One region of the Paenibacillus sp. FSL H3-0310 genome, then DNA from elsewhere that is predicted to be linked to it. Evidence: predicted binding sites of a transcription regulator. Region 1 holds the regulator's gene; each other region holds the start of a gene.
The links. Region 1 encodes LexA, which represses DNA repair genes until DNA is damaged. Its sites were predicted from a motif close to CGAACATATGTTCG; they were not measured.
Positions count from the first base shown of each region.

Region 2: a site for LexA is predicted at 1,027-1,040, ahead of MHH63_RS04905 (YolD-like family protein). Genes of this name have one in related genera too.
Region 3: a site for LexA is predicted at 1,050-1,063, ahead of MHH63_RS04865 (ImmA/IrrE family metallo-endopeptidase). Genes of this name have one in related genera too.

Region 1 covers NZ_JBBODC010000001.1:2,373,288-2,375,492, forward strand. The annotation lists gene MHH63_RS10615 (hypothetical protein) at 1-70, opposite strand, end outside; gene MHH63_RS10620 (L,D-transpeptidase) at 221-559, opposite strand; gene lexA (transcriptional repressor LexA) at 738-1,364, opposite strand; gene MHH63_RS10630 (LysM peptidoglycan-binding domain-containing protein) at 1,616-2,029, shown strand; gene MHH63_RS10635 (DUF896 domain-containing protein) at 2,139-2,205, shown strand, end outside.
Region 2 covers NZ_JBBODC010000001.1:1,084,400-1,086,604, reverse strand. The annotation lists gene MHH63_RS04915 (M15 family metallopeptidase) at 1-373, opposite strand, end outside; gene MHH63_RS04910 (hypothetical protein) at 491-655, shown strand; gene MHH63_RS04905 (YolD-like family protein) at 652-987, opposite strand; gene MHH63_RS04900 (hypothetical protein) at 1,202-1,762, opposite strand; gene MHH63_RS04895 (PH domain-containing protein) at 1,880-2,205, shown strand, end outside.
Region 3 covers NZ_JBBODC010000001.1:1,079,836-1,082,040, forward strand. The annotation lists gene MHH63_RS04860 (hypothetical protein) at 221-382, opposite strand; gene MHH63_RS04865 (ImmA/IrrE family metallo-endopeptidase) at 449-1,000, opposite strand; gene MHH63_RS04870 (YjfB family protein) at 1,164-1,340, opposite strand; gene MHH63_RS04875 (hypothetical protein) at 1,490-1,639, shown strand; gene MHH63_RS04880 (NucA/NucB deoxyribonuclease domain-containing protein) at 1,721-2,158, opposite strand.

The sequences.
Region 1 (2,205 bases):
GTAAACCGGACAGCTTACCCAGTGCATCGACTTTAAAATCGACGAGGGTTCTAATTTTTGAATTATTCAAACTAAACACATCCTTTTCAATTTGCAATCCTGTTAACAATATTCGACATATAATCACCAAACTCCTAGTATGCTAATGAAAAAATACTTACTTATGTAATGACCCCCATTTTTTAATGTGATTTGGGGGTTGCCGAGCCTCCATTCGAATTTAATTTCTTATCGTTACTCGTGTGCCTATAGGGACAATAGCAGCGAGTGCTAACACATCCTCGTTGTACATCCGGATGCAGCCGTGGGACACCTCTTTCCCAATGGAGGAAGGGTCATTGTTTCCATGAATTCCGTAGTGTGGTTTAGACAGTCCCATCCAAAACACACCGAAGGGACCCCCTGGGTCGGGTTGTTTGTTAATAATAGTGAATTCACCCACTGGGGATTGGGTTAACATCTTACCGATGCCGACAGGGAAACCTCTAATCACAATATCATTGTCCAGAAGATATAACATTCGTTGGGTCAGATCTACAATAATTCGGTAGTTGGGCATTATACGCAACACTCCTTTCTAATTAGGATATGAGCAGAACGCCTAAAGGGTTATTCATAGAAAATGGCCATTTTAGCCATTGGGAACAAATGTTCGTAAGTGGTTGGAAAAGCAAAAAAACGTAGAAAAAAGGCTGTTCCGCATATGCGGACCAGCCTTTTATGTTAGAAGTGCATACTTAGTGGATATCTCGAAACAATCCGATGACTCTTCCGAGAATAGTTACGCGATTAAGGCGAAGCGGCTCATAAGCTGGATTCTCCGGCTGAAGCCGTATATGATCACGTTCCTTGTAAAAGGTCTTAACGGTTGCTTCATCTTCTTCGGTCATGGCTACAACGATATCTCCGTTGTCCGCTGTTTGTTGTTGGCGAACAATCACATAGTCACCATTCATAATGCCTGCGTCCACCATACTATCACCCATGACAGACAGCATAAATACTTTGTTGTCACCTACATAGTGAGTAGGAAGTGGGAAGTAGTCTTCGATATTCTCTGTAGCAGTGATAGGTACCCCGGCGGTAACTTTACCTACGACAGGAATCCGTGAGATGGTCTGCGCGAATTGGTGAACATTCTCTGAATCCTCTTGGCCTAGTAATTCTATTGCACGTGGCTTCGTTGGATCTCGACGAATAAGTCCCTTCTTCTCAAGCCGGTCCAAATGACCGTGAACTGTGGAGCTGGAAGCAAGGCCAACAGCTTCTCCAATTTCCCGGACGGAAGGTGGATAACCCTTGCTGCGGACTTCGCTTCGTATAAATTCCAGGATCGCCAGCTGGCGACTTGAAATCTTTGACATTGGAATCAACCCCATATAGTAATGTTTGGGAAAATTATAACATAGAACTACCGTTCGCACAAACATAAGTTCTAACTATTATAAATATTAATCTGCTAGAGTTAAAAAATGGTAGACAAATGATAATAAAATGAACCGCTTGAGTCTCTCGAAAAAAAGAGAACAATTGTTCTGAAATAGTATTGAACAAAACACATGTTCGTGTTATTATAAATTCGAAAGTAAGAACAAGTGTTTGGAGGATGATGATTATGCTAAAATACAGTACATACCGCAGCATCTACGATAAGGCCCCAGTGGTTGAATCTATAGGACATAATGACGTTGCCCGTAATTCCGCTAAGGTGAAAGAGATAACGGAACGTTTGCTTGGAGGGATGATTTCGTTGTTCCGTCAAGATTTCTTTATTAAGTTAATATTGATTTTCGTGCTAGTATTATCTGGCCTAACAGTAGTGGGAAATGTATTTGCAGGATCGACGACTATAATGAAGGAAGAGAAGCGGATTGTGGTTGAACGTGGAGATACACTATGGAGTATTGCCCTTAAGAATAAACCAGCTGATATGAAGACAGTTGTTTATATAGAAGGAATTAAACGTTCAAGTGGGATTAAGAGTAGTCAAATTAACGCTGGAGACATACTTACTTTACCTATTTATTAATTTTCTGAGAACATAATAGAATGACCAGTAGAGCTTGCAGGGAGTAGACCTTGACAAGCTCTTTTTCTCATGGCAGAGTTAGAATTAATTTATAGGGGGAGGGAAAGTATTGAATATTGATGAGTTGGTCGCGCGAATTAACGAATTGGCACGCAAACAGAAGAGCGTAGGCCTTA
Region 2 (2,205 bases), 1.3 Mb from region 1:
ATTCTAAACCAAGCCGCTTAGCCTCCTGTACAACCTCTTGCCAATCCGCTGTCTTATCCTTATCACCATCACGATTGATATCCCAAGAAAGGCTAGTGCCATTCGGCAGCAAAAGCGCAAAATCAAACGCAAGACCATAATTATGATAGCTGGTACCGCCTTTAGCGTTGGTAACTATCGGTCCTGGTTTGCTTCTACCCTGCGCATACAAAGCATTTTGCTCAGCAATGGTCCGTAGACCCTGAGTAATAACGATAGGGACTCCTCTCGCATGGCTTTGCTGAATCAAAACATTCGCACCTGCCGCCAAGACAGGATGAAGCCCGACCAGACGCGCCGCGGATTTTTCCCTCAATTGCTCCAAAGTCAGCATAGAATCACCCCTTTGGTATATTCAATGATGCCGCTGCCCTATTTGCCTGTACCCCTGTCCCCTTTAGGATGATTTCCACAAAAAAGGACAAAATATTTAACGAAAGGTGGGAGACATATGGATATTCATAGCGATAGCTATAAAGTTGCAGCCCTTAGTGAACAGGAAGAAGCACTGGAAATTATTCGGAATGCTGAAGCTTCCATTGCACATCTGACCGGTAATCCTACCGTTACCTTAATCGCTTATGAGAAAAGCGAAGGCAACGGTTCTCAGCATTAAACGATGTAGACCTCGACAATATCATCCACATCGATCCACTTCCATTCCTCCGCCCACTGCAGCTTAAACTCACGCGAGTGGGTGTGAATGGAAGTCACAAAACCACTTAACATCGTATTTTCAAAAGGGTCAAAAAGAACAACTGTCACTCGTACATGACTCCGCAACGACAAAGCCAGTGTACATTCAATCTCCTCCAGCTTCTGCTCATCCAGAATAGGCTTGATGCGGCGCAGCGTTTCCCGTTCATCTCTTATAATTCGTATCTTATGCTCCGGCAGCATCATGCGGCTGCTTTCCCACAGCCCGTTTTTCTCCAGCTTTTTGCCCATGGTAACCCCTCCTTAATTATATATCTATTCCTCTGAACACGAACGTATGTTTGTATTATATCCGCATCTTCGCATATTAATCAATAATCAGGAAAAAGATACCTTTTTAAGGGTCACTCTTTATTCAAAAGATGTATATTAATGTATATCTATTCAAGATAAAATTCGCAGCAAAAAGACGCTGACAGATAAACTGCGCAGCGCCTGATTTGATTTATTCTTGAACAACGTCCCCAGACTCTGAGGTAGCCTGACCTTCGGAATCTATAAGTCCTGTTGCTTCTCTTGCCTCGTTAAGCTTGGAAATACCGAATAACATCGCTACATCAGCGTTCTGATTCAATTCATTAAATTGCTCAGCCGTAACGTTTGCGGAATCAGCACCTTGAGAGGCCTCTTCTTTTAAAGAATAAGCACTTTCAAAGGCAACTTTAGACTCTTCGAGCAACTTACGAATGTCTTCCGGCAAGCTGGAGGAAATTTTTACTTTCTCGGCTTGATTCGATAAATCAGTTGCGGTACTCTGGAATTGCTTAATTTTCTTCTCCAATTGCTTGTCCGTGAGATCTCCTGCTGAATAACCAGCAATGGCTTCGTTGAACTCCGCTAAAGAAGTTTTTCCTGACTCTTCAAGTTTAGACATTTCATTGTAGAAGTTTTGCACGGTCTCCTGCACTTCTTCCTCCGTGGCAGGTGCCGATGAAGTTGAATTATTGCTGCAGGCGCTAAGGATGACAGTCATCATCAGCATTCCTATTAGTAAAGCTTTTTTCATTATTTATCCCTCCACTTAACAGGATAATGTCGGTTTGTGTAAAGCGCAAATGAAATATATGTAAAATGACTGTTATGTTATAATTATTTTAATTGTGATCAGGAAAGGAGAGTATTTATGCCTTATTGCACCACCTGTGGAGCGGAATACAAGCAGGGCGCTAAATTTTGTGGAGAATGTGGAACCAGCCTTGACGGTACCGCTCCAGTAACCGCTCATCGACCCACAGTAGATAATAATCATGTCATTCAAGAAGTCGTGCTCTGGAAAGGCAAACCTGCCGGCATCTCGGATCGACTCAAAGGAATCGTAGGACTTAACACAACTTCATATACCATTACAAGTCAGCGTATTATGGTAAAGACCGGACTTATCGGTAAAAATGTTGAAGAAATCGAATTGCTGCGCGTACGCGATTTATCCGTAAAACAGTCTATCATGGA
Region 3 (2,205 bases), 1.3 Mb from region 1:
TCCAAGGCTGCCGGGGGTGGAAATCTTATGGTTTTTAATATGGGGTTTTGTCGGTGTATTCATTATTCTAGTTCTTATTGGTGATACAGTTTGTATCTGCATAACAGATTATACAAAAAGGCAGCAAATAACAATAGTAATCCAGGCGTAAGCGAACGAAGAATTGCCGGGACATACTAGATTTGCTGCCTTTTAACTTATGAAGAATAATGATTCTCTTTTAGTCCTCTTTGGGTTCTTGCAATAAAATGGAGAAGGTCCCCGTTTCGTGATCCACCTCAATCGTCTCAATGCCCACGAAATCCGGGATTTCGGGGTGTACTGCATCTACATTATAATCCGGATGAGTCAGTAATAATTCGATTACTTTAATGGCTTCCATGTCGTTCCCCCTCACGAGAAATTCCACCATAAATGAATATGCAGAGAACTATTGCAACTAAGCTTATTATCTCCGTGATCCGTTGCGAATATGTGTCAGTCGTTCTTCGTTTCTTCCCATCACGGCCAATAATTGCCCTTGGAACACACGTCGTTGGATCTGATCAATCCGCTGTAAGGCCAGCTCGGCAGGAACTTGAAATTCTGCTGCGAGATAGGAGATGGCATCCTCCCGTTGCTCAGGCAATGTCATGCGGGAGATCATGGAGTAAGGCATCGCCGCATACAAGATAAAACGCTCGGATTCATCCTCCTGTGCCCGCGTGAAATGCTCTGGCATCAAGGTCTGATTATCACTGCCATGGCGAAGGAGGTGACACAGTTCATGAAGAAACTCTAGCCGTTGAAGATTGGCTGGAAGGCGGTTGTCGATAAACAGGCTGTACATCCCTGCAGACGCTTCAATGCTCTTGCTTCTCACATCCAAATAATGAACCCAGATATTAAGCCGCTCTGCAATATACGATATTGAAATTTGTGAGGGCTGATGAAGATTTAATCGCTTGTATAAATCCTCCGTCCATTTCTCAAGCACAGTCATTTGATAATATGATTTCATGTTCTCCAACTTATTCACCTCGTTTAAAATCACTAATAAATCACTAATGGGATCGTATGTTCGCATAAATGCGCAAAAGAAAAGCCCGAAGGGCTATGTAGAGTAAAAAAATGCTAAGGATACACAGGAACATTCGTTCTCATGTATCCTTAGCATAAAGCAATTACACACTAATATCAAGTGTTTTTCCCAAATTAGGAGCAACGCTTTTGCCCAGCATTTCCACCATGGTTTGGCTCTGGGTTTCAGCCTGATTCTTGGCAATATTCATGACCTGTATCCCAACATTTTGAGCTAAGGATGCTTGGCTCATTGCCATTGATAATGCAGCTATATCCATATTGCACCTCCTTTGTGTATATCCTGTTTATCGACTGTCCACCTTCAATTCATTAGGTGATTGGCATTTGTTTGCCAATTCGCCCAAACGGCTTATCTCCTTTTTACATATCTTGTGCTGTAGTCATTAATCATTAGGAGGAATTGAAAATGGGAATGGAACATGGTTGTGGTTGTAACGTAGGTCCGGTAGTAAGTCCAGCATCAGTAGGTCCGGTGTGTAGTCCTTGGACTTCAACAGGAGCAATTCTGGTACTTTTCATCTTGCTGGTTATCATCACTAAAGCTTGCTTATTCTAAGTTAGCTGATGTGCAGTGTAGCCCCATCTGGCGAATGCCAGGTGGGGCTATTCTGTTGCCTGGGGCTGGTCAGACAGACCGTTATTTAAACATAAATTCTACCCGCGTTCCGTCTGCATAATCCTCCAGCTGATTGCCAACCCAGCTTCCAGCCCCGCGGTTATCGCTTGGCGTTATGTATTCAATGTCGGCACCAATGCCGCCTTCCTCACACATAGCCATTGGCCATTCATCCCGGTCATACCCCTTTTTAGTGGGAATCCCTTTTAAGGACTCTTTACGGTTCTCTTCAGCCTGCTCTCGGTTAATCGTACATGTGGCGGATTCACCTTTCGCAATGGCATCCTGAATATGCTTGGCGGTCTCAGGATAGCGGTCTGATGGGAAGGTTAGCTGAACAACACTCGAATCGGATGGAGACGAGGGGTCTGTAGGCTCTCCATTTTGTTCAAACCAGTAACTAGCCAAAGCAAGTAATGCAACAATGATGAGACTGGAGATCCATTTTTTTACTTTCAATTCTGCTCCTCCTTTTTTGGCACTTAAAATAGTATATCTTATATCAT